DNA from 2 places in the Bacillus infantis NRRL B-14911 genome. Region 1 is predicted to be linked to the other one. Evidence: riboswitches for the same ligand, from Rfam matches in the RefSeq annotation. Region 1 holds a riboswitch; the other holds the start of a gene.
What was found. Region 1 has a riboswitch for FMN ahead of ribD (bifunctional diaminohydroxyphosphoribosylaminopyrimidine deaminase/5-amino-6-(5-phosphoribosylamino)uracil reductase RibD). Riboswitches for the same ligand answer to the same signal wherever they lie in the genome.
Positions count from the first base shown of each region.

Region 2: linked by a shared signal. The riboswitch ahead of N288_RS15985 (ECF transporter S component) and the one ahead of ribD (bifunctional diaminohydroxyphosphoribosylaminopyrimidine deaminase/5-amino-6-(5-phosphoribosylamino)uracil reductase RibD) in region 1 are both predicted to bind FMN.

Region 1 is NC_022524.1:2,916,434-2,924,306, forward strand. Features, by position in the region: gene N288_RS14765 (NCS2 family permease) at 264-1,559, opposite strand; gene ribH (6,7-dimethyl-8-ribityllumazine synthase) at 1,674-2,144, opposite strand; gene N288_RS14775 (bifunctional 3,4-dihydroxy-2-butanone-4-phosphate synthase/GTP cyclohydrolase II) at 2,159-3,352, opposite strand; gene ribE (riboflavin synthase) at 3,450-4,100, opposite strand; gene ribD (bifunctional diaminohydroxyphosphoribosylaminopyrimidine deaminase/5-amino-6-(5-phosphoribosylamino)uracil reductase RibD) at 4,081-5,196, opposite strand; FMN riboswitch at 5,336-5,482, opposite strand; gene N288_RS14790 (EcsC family protein) at 5,647-6,483, shown strand; gene N288_RS14795 (TlpA disulfide reductase family protein) at 6,487-7,062, opposite strand; gene N288_RS14800 (four-helix bundle copper-binding protein) at 7,237-7,563, opposite strand; gene N288_RS14805 (hypothetical protein) at 7,651-7,873, opposite strand, start outside.
Region 2 is NC_022524.1:3,147,227-3,155,099, forward strand. Features, by position in the region: gene N288_RS15960 (LysM peptidoglycan-binding domain-containing protein) at 647-1,369, opposite strand; gene N288_RS15965 (CPBP family intramembrane glutamic endopeptidase) at 1,347-1,973, opposite strand; gene N288_RS15970 (RecQ family ATP-dependent DNA helicase) at 1,983-3,482, opposite strand; gene N288_RS15975 (YpbB family protein) at 3,460-4,524, opposite strand; gene N288_RS15980 (ferredoxin) at 4,836-5,084, shown strand; gene N288_RS15985 (ECF transporter S component) at 5,324-5,908, opposite strand; FMN riboswitch at 6,078-6,215, opposite strand; gene N288_RS15990 (type 1 glutamine amidotransferase domain-containing protein) at 6,370-6,894, opposite strand; gene N288_RS15995 (MerR family transcriptional regulator) at 7,086-7,595, shown strand.

The DNA of each region.
Region 1 (7,873 bases):
TCTGCCGCTAAAATCCCGCAGGAGTCTACGTGCCTTCCACTGCAAACAACAGGGTTTTCAAAGTTTTATTTATACCTGTAACAAGATGGCAGGCAAAACAAAAATCTTTAAGCAGTGAGATTATGATCTTCTTTTAAATTGCCAGATTGTCATTCTTACTCTAAATATCTCAATATAGGCAAAAAAAGGGTACGGAATGTGTTAATTCCGTACCCTTTTTTTTACATAGTGAACGCCAATGATAATGGCGCTTTTTTTAGAAATCAGCTGATGACATGAAAAACGAAGTTTGCCAGGAATAGTCCTGCGATTACATACAGTGCGACGGAGACTTCCTTCGCCCTTCCGATCGCGATCTTGAGGATCGGATACAGGATGAACCCGACGGCTATTCCGTCTGCGATGCTGTAGGTAAAAGGAATCATCGCTATGATGAAGAACGCAGGAAAGCTTTCACTCATATCCTTCATATCAAGATTGCGGATATTTTGGAGCATCAATCCGCCGATGATGATGAGGATAGGGGCAATCGCACTGTTAGGAATCAGCTTGATTACCGGAATGAAGAAAGCTGAAAGCATGAACAGAAGCCCTGTAGCCACTGTCGTAAGCCCAGTCCTGCCTCCTGCAGCCATGCTGGCTGCACTTTCGACGGTCGAAACCGTCGGACTTGTTCCGAAAAGGCCGGAAAGCAGTGCAGATACGGAATTTGCCTGAAAAGCCCGCTTGAAACGTTCCGGCTTGCCGATGAACGAAACATGGCCGTGAACCAGGCCGATATTTTCAAACACCAGGACCATGGTCAGCGAGAATACTGCCACCCAGAACGTTATGGAAAAGAAGCTTTCAAAGGACATTGCCCCGAAAACATCCAGATAATCGCCAAAAGAAAAAGAAGATTCTTTTGCCTGCGATACATCAATATTTCCGAACAGCAAGGCAATGAGCGTCCCCGCAGCAACAGTGATCAGAAAATTTCCCGGGACATTCCGCATAAACAGAACTATTGCCAGCAGGAATGTAATGATCGTCGCCAGCACCTGCGGATCTCCCAGATTGCCTAAAGCAATGAGCGAGTTGGTGCCTTTTTCCACAATGCCGCCCTTTTCAAGCCCAATCAGCATCAGGAATAACCCAAGGCCTACAGTGATAGCTTCCTTAAGCGACTGCGGAATGGCTGCACTCAGGCTTCCTGCAAAACGCGAAAAAGCAACGAATGCAAATACCATTCCGGAAACAAATACAACCGCCAGCGCTTCCTGCCATGAAAGCCCCATAGACTGCACGAGTGTGTAAGAAAACAGGGCATTGATTCCCATTCCAGGCACAAGAAGGATCGGTACATTCGCCCAGAATCCCATCAGGAAGCAGCCGACAACTGACGTGATGATGGTTGCCATGATGGCAGCTTCCAAAGGTATTCCGGCTTCCGAAAGGATGAGCGAATTGACGGCTATGATATACACAATGGTAAAAAAGCCGATAGCACCCGCCATCACTTCCTTCTTGAAGCTTGTTTCATTGGCATCAAGCTGGAATAATTGATTTAGCATTTTCATTAGTATTACCTATTCTGTTGTATAGCCCTCTCCCTACCCGCTCTCCCTGATAAACAGGTGAGCCACAAGGATATATTTTAGCAGACATTGAGTTCTCTGCCAATAGGAGACTCCTTAATTGGCCATTTCCCTGTAGAGATTCCCCATTTCTATCGCTCCTGCGGCAGCCTCCCAGCCTTTGTTTCCAGCTTTCGTTCCGGCACGTTCAATCGCCTGTTCAATCGTATCGACAGTCAGGACACCGAAGATGACAGGGATTCCGCTTGACATGCTGATTGAAGCCACTCCTTTTGATACTTCGCTGCTTACATAGTCGAAATGCGGTGTAGCTCCCCTGATGACAGTCCCTAGCGTTATGACGCTGTCATACTTTCCGGAATCGGCCATTTTCTTAGCCGCAAGAGGGATTTCAAAGGCTCCCGGCACCCACACGACCGTTACATCTTCCTCTGCAACACCGTGCCTTTTCAAGCTATCCTCTGCTCCAGACAGAAGCTTCCCGGTTATAAATTCATTGAACCTTGAAACAACAATAGCTATTTTAAGCCCAGTACCTACCAGATTTCCTTCAATCACTTTTTTCATCGTATTTTCCTCCATTAAAAAGTCAGCATATGACCTAATTTTGTTTTTTTGGTTTTCATATAGTTTTCATTATCTTTTTTAGACGGAAGCTGAAGCTGTACCCTTTCTGATACTTCCAGCCCATACCCTTCAAGGCCGGCGATTTTTCTGGGGTTATTCGTCAGGAGGCGCATCTTCCTTACGCCCAGGTCCCGGAGTATCTGTGCACCTATCCCGTAATCACGGAGATCATCCTTGAATCCGAGCATGTGGTTGGCCTCCACTGTGTCATAGCCTTCCTCCTGCAGCTTGTAAGCCTTCATTTTATTGATAAGGCCAATGCCCCTTCCCTCCTGGCGCATATACAGGAGAATACCTGACCCGGCTTCTTCTATTTGCTTGAGGGCTGCTTCAAGCTGAGGGCCGCAGTCACAGCGGTTCGAACCAAACACATCTCCGGTCAGGCATTCTGAATGCACCCTCAGAAGCACAGGCTCCTCTTCTGAAATTTCTCCCTTTACAAGGGCAATATGCTCTTTGCCATCCAGTTTATTTGTATAGCCAACCGCTTTGAATTGTCCATACTCAGTAGGAAGCGATATCTCCGCCTCTCTTTTAACGAGAGAATCATGTTCAAGACGGTACTCTATCAGGTCTTTGATAGTAATCATCTTTAGATTGAATTTCTCGGCCATTTCTTTCAGGTCATCCACTAATGCCATGGAGCCATCGTCCTTCATGATTTCACAGATGACTCCTGCTGGCTTTGCCCCGGCCAGACGAGCCAGGTCAACTGCCGCCTCTGTATGGCCTGCCCTCCTTAGGACACCGCCTTCTTTGGAAATCAAAGGAAATACATGTCCAGGACGGGCAAAATCTTCAGGAACCGAGCTTTCATCGAGAAGTTTTTCGATGGTCTGTGCCCTTTCAAATGCGCTGATGCCTGTCTTCGTCTCCTTATAATCAACACTGACTGTGAAAGCTGTACCATGGCTGTCTGTATTAACATCAACCATGGGATGGAGGCCGAGCCTGACTGCAAGCTCCTCTGTTACTGGCATGCAAATCAGACCCCTCCCCTCCTTTGCCATGAAGTTAATGGTTTCCGGCCCGGCAAACTCAGCAAGAGCAACCAGATCGCCTTCGTTTTCCCGGTCTTCATCATCACTTACAATCACAGGCCGGCCTTTCTTTAGTTCTGCAATAGCGTCTTCGATTGTATTGAACATGGTTACAGCTCTCCTTTGGTTAAGGTCAGATTTTTCCCCATTCATTCCTGGGTGAAAGACATGCCTTCTTTTATTGCTTAAGCTAGTTATCACGCTGTCACAAAAAGCCGTTTTCCCTCAGAAGCGCCTCTGAAACAGTTTTCTTTTCCGGCTTGGCGGCAGCCTTATTCATAAAGCTGTAAATATATTTCCCAAGCATATCAAACTCAAGATTCACAGTTTCCCCTGCTTCCTTCCCTCCCAGGATCGTATGACCTGCGGTATGGGGAATAAGCGAGACTGTCAGGGAAGAAGCTCCCGCTTCAAAAATGGTCAGCGAAACACCATCTACAGCTATGGAACCTTTGTCCACTGGCAAATGGGACCATTCCTCCGGCACTTCGATTTCATAATAGATGGCATTTTCTTCATGCCTTTTTCTAATGATCCTGCCTCTGGCATCTATATGCCCTGATACCAAATGCCCCCCAAATCGGCCGCCAGCTTTCATGGCTCTTTCAAGATTTACAGGGCTATTGCGCTTCAATTCGGCAAGGCTGGTAGAATGGTATGTTTCAGGCATAACATCAGCGCTGAATTTTCTCTCGGTAAAATCAGTGATTGTCAGGCAAACGCCATTTACGGCAATGCTGTCGCCAATCCCCGCATCTTCAAGTATCCTGCCGGCGGATATGCTGAGCTTTAAAGTTTTACCCTGGTGGACAATCTGTTCAACCCTGCCGACTTCCTCAATTAATCCTGTGAACATGATGGCCCTCCTCCGGCTGCGGCACCGCAATAATTTTCAGGTCCGGACCGATGCGTTCGGCCGATTTAAATGCCAAAGGAGTGGATTGATCCATTGAAGAGATCCCTTCTCCCCCGATGAATGGGACAGCTTTTCTTCCCCCTATGATTTTGGGGGCTGCATACAGAATGATCTGCTGAAATAGCCCTTCCTTAATGAAAGAAGCATGGATTTCAGAACCGCCTTCAACAAAGACAGAAAGAATCTGCCTTGTTCCTAATTCCTCAAGCACCTTGCCTGCTGGCACCTCTTCCTCAGGAAAATGTACAAGCTCCGTGCCCAGAGCTTTGATTTGCTCCGCCTTGCTGTTGTCATAATTGCTGCCGGTAAAAATGATGACCGGCGCTTTTTGATCATGCAGGATAGCTGCATCACCGGGGATCCTTAATGTGGAATCCAGTATTACTCTAATAGGGTTTTTTCCGCCTCGGGGCAGTCTGGCGGTAAGCTGGGGGTTGTCATGGATGACTGTGTTTACGCCCGTCAATATTGCGTCATGTTCATGTCTTAACCGGTGTACATCTTCCCTGGATTCTGGAGAGGTAATCCATTGGCTGTCACCAGTGTTCGCTGCTGTTTTGCCGTCGAATGATGCGGCGGCCTTTATCGTTACATATGGCCTGCTGGTCCTCATGAAATGAAAGAATGCGCTATTTATTTCTTCCGCTTCTTCCCGCCTGATTCCAACTTCCACTTCTATCCCTGCTGCTTCAAGCTTGGCAATCCCGCGGCCGGCGACAATCGGGTTGGGATCTATTGAGGCAATGACCACCCTCTTGATCCCCGATTCGATGATCAGGTCTGCACAGGGAGGAGTCTTTCCATGATGGCTGCATGGTTCGAGTGTTACGTAGATCTCTGCTCCCCTGGCAAGTCCATCCGCCATCCGGATGGCATGGACTTCAGCATGCTGGGTGCCAGCCTTTAAATGAGCCCCCATCCCTGCAATCTGCCCATCTTTTACCACAACGGCGCCGACACATGGATTGGGACTGGTCTGCCCGATTGTTTTCCTGGCCAGGGACAGGGCCAGATCCATATAATCTTCATCTGTCATATGTACACCCTCTTTTCCTATCGTTCAATTTTTTCTCTCCAGAAAAAACAGCAGGCCCCGTACAGAATTAGTACGGGGCCAAATTAGACATGACGAAATAAGCGTTCAAAACACAATGTTAAAAACGCGGTTCATACATCCATTCCTTCTCCCATCCAGACTATAACTGTCGGCTTTGGAATTTCACCAAATCCACCGTCTTCACTAAGCGTAAAGCCGGGTCACGGACTAAGAGGCATGCCTCATCACCGCCGGTTGGGACTTTCACCCGACCCCGAAGGAATATTATATTTATAATATTAAAGGCATCTTATCATGAATTATCTCTTACGACAATTCAGAGAACTTATGAGCCGCTAAAATTAATTAAAATAGTGCTTTTGCACCTGAAACCTTTGGATGGGGACAAACGTATTATGACTATTACAATCAGAAAGGAATATTACAACAATGCAGGAGACCAAACAAGAGCTGCAGTCTGAGCTGCAGAAATGCCAGGAATGGGAAGCTGATCAAAGCGGCCTATGGTTTTGGGAAAAAATCGGCAGGCTCCCATTTAAGGTGCTGGACAAGCTGACCCCGGCCATCATTCAAAAAAAGATGGGTGTTATGCTTGATGAGCTCGGCAGCTATATACAGACGGGCGGCAGCTATTTAAGCACCTCTAATTCCATTAAATCTTATTATCCGGGGCGGAATGTAAATACTCTTGAAGATACTGCTGTACTTTCAATCAAGGAGATGGACGGAGCAGCAGAAAAGCTGACAGGCTCCAGGAAGAAGCTTGCAGCCATTCAGGGGGCAGGGACAGGGTTTGGAGGATTGTTTACTTTAAGCCTTGATATTCCAGTTCTTCTCGGGATGCAGCTGAAGACCCTTCAGGATATTGCCATCTGCTATGGCTATGATCCGAAAAGCAAGAAAGAACGACTGTTCATCGTCAAGGCGCTGCAATTTGTATCTGCTGACATCGTTGGCAAGCAGGCTATTCTCAGGCAGCTTTCCGACATCGATTCGCCGGAAGAGGATGTACAGCGGGAAATCGCATCTGAGATCCAGGGATGGCGTGAAGTTGTCTTTGCTTATCGTGATCAGTTTGGCTGGAAGAAGCTTTTTCAGATGGTGCCGATTGCAGGGCTTGTCTTCGGTGCATTCATCAACCGCTCAGCAGTCGGGGATATCGGGGAAGCGGGCATGATGCTTTACAGAAAGAGGAAGATCAAGGAACGCCTGCAGGCAGCATCATCTGATATTTTGCCGACAGATACAGAAGAAAGGCTTCCATGAACATCATGGAAGCCTTTTGCTTTCTTTCTCTATAAAATCCTTATCCACAGCGCCCATAACCCTGCTTCTGATAATTCCGTCAGAATCTATAAAAAAGCTGGTCGGATAAGCCATAATCTCATACTCCCCCATGACCTGTCCCTTCACATCAAGCGGAATGGGAAAGGTAAGACCGTGGTCCTTTACAAAGTCCATTTCATCGCCTTTGTTCTTTTCAATAAATGTCATGTTGACAGCCAAGATTTCAAAATCCCCGATTGCTTTTTCTTCGTAAAGCTCCTGCATATCAGGCATTTCGGCCTTACAGGGCGGGCACCAGCTTGCCCAAAAATTAAGAAAAACCCTCTTGCCTTTATAATCACTGAGGCTCACTGTTTTTCCCTCTAAATCAGTCAGAGTAAAGTCCGGTGCTTTATTGCCCGGTTCAATCCCCACCGCTATTTCCTCCGGATTCTCCAGCCTTTCATATTTTTCAGCCGGCAGCACCTTGTTTACGACCCCTTTATCCTTTAAGAACGTCTTATCAATAACGAATAAAGCCAGCAAAATGATCCCTGCAACAAGAAGAAACTTTTTCATTCTACACCTCGGGCTATTATTAGCATTCTTATATGTCCTTAGCAGGCCTAAGCTGCATAGGCTTGAATATTCGTGCTAGAACACCATTTTAATATGCTATGTGATCTAAGTAAACAGGCGGCAATAAAAAAACCGGCACGCCGGCCGGATTGTGTTTGTCTATTTCGTGTCCCTTCAAGCAGCAAGCTTTCTGCATTCTTCTGCACAAATATAGCATTTTTCTGCAGAGTTCATGCAATGAGCTTGTTCAAACTGCTTGCATTGTTCTGCACATTGATCAACTATCCTTGAACAGAGCAGAGTATATTTTTTTATAAAATCGCTATCTGACTCAAGCGCCTTGATTGTCAGCGCGCAAATATCGGCACTGTCTCTGTACAGCCTGATTGCCTCAGACTTTTTCCCGGCATCTGCTTCTTCCAGGGTTTTCTTAAAGGAAACCTCGCATGCTTCCAGGCAATCCAGACACGCTTTGATGCAATTTTCATAGCTGTTATCCATCACTTTATCCTCCGCTCTTTTGCAGTATACGATCTTAGTGATAGATTCCCATATATAAGCACTTCAAAACCTGACTGCTTGCGATCATCATCCGTCAGCAAACAGCTTAGCGATTGCTGCCAATGCCAAAATCCTCTCTTTCGGTCCGGCATTGTCATTAAATGCCATAACCTCCATATTAGGATTTTGAAATTTCTCAGCCCAGCTTACAGGCATCAGACCCTTTTTGTAGCTCATCAATTCTTTCCCGCCATCCCATCCAATCCTGCAATCCAGGAAAAACTTTTCCCTTCGAACGGAAAGCGTCTTC
Region 2 (7,873 bases), 230 kb from region 1:
GGGGGATATTCTATCGAAAGGCGGATGGCGCTTGGTCAGCCCCGGCAAGCATAAGACGCATTGTAAATAACTGAGGGTGCCAGTCTCCTTCACTAAGACCCTCTGTTCCCCTTTTTCCCGCATAGAGGGTGCTAGTCCGCTTCACTAAGACCTTCTGGTTCCCTTTTTTCTGCATAGAGGGTGTCAGTCCGCTTCACTAAGACCCTCTGTTTCTCTTTTTCACGCATAGAGGGTGCTAGTCCGCTTCACTAAGACCTTCTGTTTCCCTTTTTTCCACATAGAGGGTGCTAGTCCGCTTCACTAAGACCCTCTGTTTCTCTTTTTTCCGCACAGAAGGTACTAGTCCGCTTCACTAAGACCCTCTGTTTCCCTTTTTCCCGCATAGAGGGTACTAGTCCGCTTCACTAAGACCTTCTATTTCCCGTTTTTCCGCACAGAGGGTACTAGTCCGCTTCACTAAGACCCCCTGTTTCCCTTTTTACCGCACAGAGGGTACTAGTCCCTTTCACTAAGACCCTCTGTTTCTCTTTTTCCCGCACAGAGGGTGTTAGTCCGCTTCACTAAAACCCTCTGACTCCTTTTATCCGCACAGAAGGTTCCAATTCGCTGCAAACAACAAAAAAACCGGTCCTTCAAGGTACCGGCATTACTGGTTTTGCGGTATTTTCAATACTTGTCCCACGTGGATTTCATTGCCGGACAGACCGTTTGCCTGCCTGATGATTTCTATCCCGTCCTGTGACTTGAAGTATTTCATTGAAATTCTGAACATCGTTTCGCCCGGCTGTACTGTGTGTGTAACGAACTCTCCAGAGGTTTCCTTCTGTTCAGGTGCGGGCTTGGCCTGGACCTCACCGGCAGCTTTTTCTTTATCTGCTGTATTTTCCGGTTCTTTCGCACCAGTTTCAACAGCCGCTGCATCAGATGATTTCTCCAGCTCTGAAGTGCTTGAATCCTGTTTTTCTTCTTGGGCGGTATCTTTATTTAAATCTTTTGCCTGCTCTTCGCCAGCTGCAGCTTGTTTCTCCTCTTCCGCCGTTTGCTCCCCTGCTGCCGCCGGCTCATCGGCTGTCTCACCAAAGTCCACCGTCTCGTAGCTCGTCTTGCTTGCTTCTGCAGCCTCTCCGCCAGGCTCATTGTCCATGGAGGTATATATGCTGAATATTGCAATGGGCAGCAGAATAAAGAAGATGGCCAGCAGGCTCATGACCGGATATTTCAGCTTCCATTTAGTCTTTTTCTTCTTTTGATGGTGAAGGCTGCTCCTCGGGGGGAGCGCTTCTTTCTTTCTGTCCTTTTGTTCTGTACCGCCGTCTATTTTCTTTCGCAGGCGTTCGGCCTGGTCTCTATAAGGATCCTCTCTGTTCATCCAAATCCCTTCCTGTTTCCTCTATATTGTCCTGCTTCCGATATCTGATGGAGATGCCCAGTAAAAAATCAATCAGAAAATGCATTACGATCGTGACAGCTAGATTACCTGTCTTTAAATAAATGATCCCGATTAAAAAGCTCAATACGATAATATTGACAAACAGGAACCAATTAAATAAATAGCGATAATGGACAGCTGCAAAGATAATGCTTGAAACCAGCAGCCCGAAGTGAGTCTGAATGACCCCCCTGAACAGCAGCTCTTCACAAAAAGCGACAATAGCTGCAATGACAGCAATATGCAAAGGGTTCCGGTTCCGGAATATCCGTTCATTGAGGCCGCCATCATCATAGTATGAAGCAGGAACGATTTTCATCAACAGCAGGTCTGCCAGAACAACCGCAATTCCGGCACCTGCCCCTATATATAAAATATTTAAATCTTCCCAAAAAAACAAGTCGAAAAAGGAAGAAAAATCATTAAATAATATAAAGCCAAGAATCGCGGATATCGCAAGAAGCAGCAGCTGTGTTGCATACAAGTGGAACAAGAGGTCTTTATCGGATAATTCCTTGATTATTTCCATATGCTTTTTTTTCATTATGATCGCTCACTTATTGATTAGCATTCCGGCAAGGAGTTCTTTCCAGCCAGCCCTGGCCAGTCCGGAAGATTCCTCTGCCTGTCCAAAATATTTTCCCAGATCCAGACCGCAAATATCGCAGCAGGAAAGATTTTCAGGCTTTTTGCCTTCCTGAAAATATTCTGCGATTTTTTCCCTCCGGCATGATTTCGAATGGATCCAGCGGCCCACTTCCGCAATTTGCCCGTTTTTTATAAGGACCCTTCTGCGGAGAAACTCATTGATCCTGCCAGGAAGATTGTCCGCTCCCTCATCACGCAGCCTGTCAGAAAGCTCGGTCAGCACCCGCCACTGAATGTCGGTCAGCCCTGCAGGCAGGCGGATTTCTTTTTCATTCTCTGACAGCTCTGAAGCGCCAAGCCCCTGCGTTTTAAGCAAGGAGAAAACGTAATCAACCTGGTGTTCAGAAGGAAGCTCAGCTTCAGCAAGCTGCAGGGGCAGCTGCTCATCACCCGGCGCCCAAAGAAGGACGGCTGCGCTTGCTTTGCCATCCCTTCCGGCCCGCCCGATCTCCTGCAGGTAGGACTCCAGCTGGAGAGGCATATGGAAGTGGACAACAAAACGGATATCGCTTTTGTTGATCCCCATGCCGAAAGCACTTGTGGCACAAACAATGTCAATCTGGCCGTTTACAAATTGCTGCTGGATCAGGATACGGCTTTCCTGATCCATCCCGCCATGGTAGGCCATCACCTTTTTTGAGCATTTCTCTTTTAGAGACAGAGCTGCCTGTTCGGCCATTTTCTTGCTGGAAAAATATATAATCCCCGGTCCGCTGAACAGCTGAACAAGTTCCTGCAGCCTTGATGCCTTTGCCTGGTAGCCGCTGTGCTTCTCGACAGTCAGGCTGATATTGGGCCTGTCCACAGAAGAAATGACCTGCTCACAGCTTTCCACCTCAAGCCTTGAAATGATATCATTTACTGTCTCGGGTGTCGCGGTAGCTGTCAGTGCCAGTGTCAGCGGACTGCCAAGCTGTTTTCTAGTTTCGCCAAGGCGAAGATAATCCGGCCTGAAATCATAGCCCCACTGTGAAATGCAATGGGCTTCATCTACTACAAATAATGCAATCCTCAGCTTCTTGATCATATTGAGCACAGAAGCTGTATTAAGCATTTCAGGAGAAATAAAGATGAATTTAAAGCTCTGAAGGCTGTCAAAAGCCCAGCGCTTTTCCTCAAAGCTTAAAAATGAATTGAGTGCAACGACCCTTTTTTCACCGTTCATCTTCATCTGTTCTACCTGGTCCTGCATCAAGGAAAGGAGCGGCGAAACGATGAGAACAGTGCCCTCAAGCAAGTAGCCCGGCAGCTGGTAGCAGATGGATTTCCCTGTGCCGGTCGGAAGCATTGCCAGTGTATGCCGTCCATCCAGGATGGAGGAAATGGCCTCCCTTTGCCCTTTTCTAAAAGATGAGAAGCCGAAATATCTATGGAGCTCTTTTTCAAGCATCATTTCCGTCGCCATATTTGGCCATCACCAGCCTTATTTCAAAATACTCCGCACCGCCTGCCAGCCGCCTGATATGCTTAAGCTGCCGTGACTCGGCATTCATGGCTGCACTCCTGATAAGTTCCTGCTTTTCGGCCTGTACATAGGGATCGATGCTGAACCCCTCTACATTCAGAGCCAGCTCTACAATATGGTCTTCTATTGTGCTTCTTTTAAGTCCCCTTGCCTGAATGATCTTGTCCAGGCAAACACCCTGCTTCAGCATCATATACGTCTTCTGCGCGGACTGTGTCAGCGGAATGGATGACTCTTCGCCGGTAAATAATAACCGGAGGACAGGAAAGCTGCTGCGGTCTTCCATGATGCGAACAATCAGATAGTGCAGGATGGACAGAAAGCAGAACCGGTAATAATCGCTGTCAAAATTCATAGCCTCAGCTGCCTGTTCAGATGTCAGGCCAATATGGCCGGCACCAGTAAGCCTTAGGACAATGATAGAAGGATCGGTCTCTCTGTATGATTCCAGCAAAGCCTCCAGCTCACCATAAAGTCCGGCAGCGAGGGCCTTTTTATCCATCTTCGCTTCGCGCAGGGCTTTTTTCAGCCAAATATGGGCGGCCCTTCTTCTTTGGATCGGAATATAATGTGAATTATTATGGCTAAGCTGGGAAACCACCTGAACGAGCAGCGACAGCCTCTCCCAAAAAAGGGCAGACTTGTCATGAAGCTTCCACCCATTCAATGATGATGGAATTGGCGTTTTCTGCAGCTGGGCAGCAAGGGCTGAAGCTCCCTCGTCTGTGACCATGTAATGAAGCTCTTCCTTCTCTTGGATCAAGCCTTGTTTTTCCAGATGCTTTATCTTCTCATCAAGATCAGCCCTCTCCAGTGAAGGGCAAGTCTGGAATAAAGCGCCAAGCTGGAATAGATGGGCATCCTGAATTGTCTGCGATGACTTTTTTCCATTCAGCAGATGATAGATCGAATAGATGGTCCTCTCGCCGTTCAGCTTGTCCAGACAGTATAAAATAATCATTTGCAGATAGTTAATAGGCATAAAATTCACCTTGCTTGTATATTTTTAGCCTTTTTGCTAATATAACACTTTAAAGCGGCAATATATATTACATTTTTAAGCAGCCTGTTCCTTTTTATTATTTTAACATGTTTAGAAATAACCAGGCTGTTTTAAAACATGCACACAGGGTATTAAATGTTGCAAACCCTGATGTGATAAGCATTCTCAATACATTTTCTATTGAAAAGTAAAGAAAGCACACTTACAATAGGTGTATGAGGAAAGAGTTTCCGTACGGCAGAAAGCGGAAACGGCGACTATTTCGGTTAATTGATTGGGAGGTTTTTTACATGGCAAAGTATACAATTGTTGACAAAGAAACATGTATTGCATGCGGCGCATGCGGAGCTGCTGCTCCAGATATTTATGATTATGATGATGAAGGCATTGCATTTGTTACACTTGATGAAAATGAAGGCATCGTTGAAATTCCTGATGTATTAATAGACGATATGATGGATGCATTTGAAGGCTGCCCGACTGATTCCATCAAAGTTGCGGATGAGCCGTTTGAGGGCGATGCCCTTAAATTTGAATAGCAGACACTGAAAAACAGCCTCCTTTTTGAGGCTGTTTTTTTATGTTTTGTCTCTCGGCAAGTTCCCTCTCCCGCCGGACACTAGGCATTCTTTAGGGAATCGGTCTTGCAATAGCTGCCGCAGGACAAGGTGTTCACTGTCTGCATCCTAAGGATTCAGGCTCTTTTCGCTCTTTCTCTTGCCTGACTTTAATTTGCACATAAAAAAAACTGCAGTGCAGGCTGCAGTTTTTCCTTTATTTATGCAGCACTGCGGTATGCAGACTGCTTATTGATCCATGGGTTCATTTTGGCAAACAGAAGCATGAAGATCCCGGTGATGATCAGGCCTTTTACGATGTTGAACGGCAGGATGGCTGTTACAACCATTGTGCGCGTTTCAGGCGCTGACATGGCAGGCATGTTCAGGAACAGCGTATAGGCAGGCAAAATGATGAAATAATTCAGGATGCTCATCAGCACTGCCATGATGAAGGTTGAAATGACCAGGGCAGCTGTCATGCCTTTATTCGTCCTCAGTTTATTGTAGATATAATAGGTTGGAAGCACGAAAAGGATTCCGGCAGCAAAGTTTGCCAAATGTCCTACCGGTACACCGGTGGCGCTTCCTGTCATAAAATAATCCAGTACATTTTTAAATAATTCCACAAGTATCCCTGCAGCCGGACCAAAGATCAACGCAGCAATCAATGCAGGTATGTCGCTGAAGTCAATCATTAAGAATTTCGGAAACGGCGGTATTGGGAAATTCAGCAGCATCAGTACGTATGATATGCTGCTCAGCATTGCAATTGAAACCAAAGCTTTAATAGAAAATTTCTTCATGTTGTTCCTCTCTCCTTTTTAGGATCCATCTCACCTAAAGAAGAAAGGTTCGGCAAAAAAGCCAGTGCCATTGAAATAGAAATCCCCCAAGCAAACTGCTTGAGGGAGAATTTACAAAGGCAAGCTTAATAAACGTTCAATTCCTGCATCTTTTGAACGTTTGCAGAACCTCCATCTTCTCCCATCCAGACTGTACTGTCGGCTTTGGAATCTCACCAAATCCTGCCCAATAAAACAGGCTCGCGGGCTTAGAGCAACTTGCCTCATCACCGCCGGTCGGGAATTTCACCCTGCCCCGAAGATAGACCATATTAAATTATATTTGAACCCCTAATTGGAATTCTGAATTTATTATACTGAAAAAAAACCCTCTTGTGAAGAAAATTGCTCTAACTTTTTGCCGGATCCCCTATTCCCCACTCAGATCGTCACTATGGACCTTGATGCCCGCTTTGCACTAACTACTTCTTCTCAAGCGCCCGGATAAATTCCCGCATATAATCCGGAAGATCAGGCGGCCTCCTGCTTGATACAATATGGCCGTCCGTTACAGCAGGCTCATCAACCCAGATTGCTCCTGCATTCTCCATATCATCCTTGATTCCCGGGGTACTCGTGACTGTGCGGCCTTCAAGGATCTTTGCAGATATAAGCACCCATCCTGCATGGCATATCTGTCCGATCGGTTTCTTCGCTTCATCCATTTCCCTGATGAGTGAAATAACTTCCGGGAACCTCCTGATTTTATCAGGCGCCCATCCGCCCGGCACCAGGATGGCGTCATAATCATCAGCGGAGATCTCTGAATAGGCATAATCGGACTTCGCCTGGACCCCGTACTTCCCCAGATATGTTTCATTCGCTGTTTCACCTGCCAGCTCTACAATGGCCCCTTCTTCCCGAAGCCGCAGAATGGGATACCAAAGCTCCAGGTCTTCAAACTCGTGATGTACCAGGCTGATAATTTTTTTGCCTTCCAGTCTCATAAATAAGCACTCCTTTTTTCATGGTTACAGTTATTCTACCCCTAATCTGCCTGCATGTCTCCCCTCCGGCCCTGGCCCCCCGGCAGATTTAGGCTTTTCCTGGCTTTTTTTGCCGAATCCCAACTTGTTTTGTCATGAGGGAAGGAATGTCTTCCTGTTTGCAGTATTTGTAAGATAAAGGAGTGATGAAAATGAATACAAATAAAGCTGCCAGCTCTTTGGGAGTATCGCCGAGCACAATCCAGCGCTGGGTTAAACAGTTCGGTCTTGAAGTCGGAAGGAATGAACTTGGCCACTACCATTTTGAGGAAGATCAATTAGAAATCCTGAAAGATATACAATCCCAGATCCAGAACGGTGCCCTTGTCCATGAAGTAAAGCTCTCGGTCCAAAAAACACCGGAAGTGAAGCAGCAGAATGAGGATCACTCTGTTCAAATAAAGGAATTGGCAGATAAGGTCACCCAGCTGGATTCCCGGCTTGATTCCAAGGCTGATGACGTCGTTTCCTACCAGCTGCTGCAGCACCGCCGTGAAATTGAAGATCTGAAGACCCAGCTGCTGCAGATGGCTGAAAAGGTAGCTCAGCTCGAAGCTTCATCACAAATTGCTGCTTCTGATCAGCTCCCCGTTTTTGATCATCCTTCGATCAAAAGAAGCTGGAAGAAAAAGAATATTATCAGCATGCTTTTCGGTTTTTGAGCACGCCAGGGGCGGTGCTTTTTTTTTTCAAAGCGGCAGACTTCGCACGTCAGGCTGACGCTGCTGAAGCCTTTAGAATAAAAGCCTGCAGTCCAGGAACCGGGTCTGGCTGGAATGTATTGCCAGGGTCAAAGGCTCTTCTTTTTTGTGCTTGAAGTAAGGAATCAGGTACTCTGCCGGATCTATGGGTGCTTGACTCTCCAGCAAAATGACAGTCATGTACTCATTCAGGCTCCTGGGATACATAAACACTCCCCAAATCGGGCAGTCATGTACTC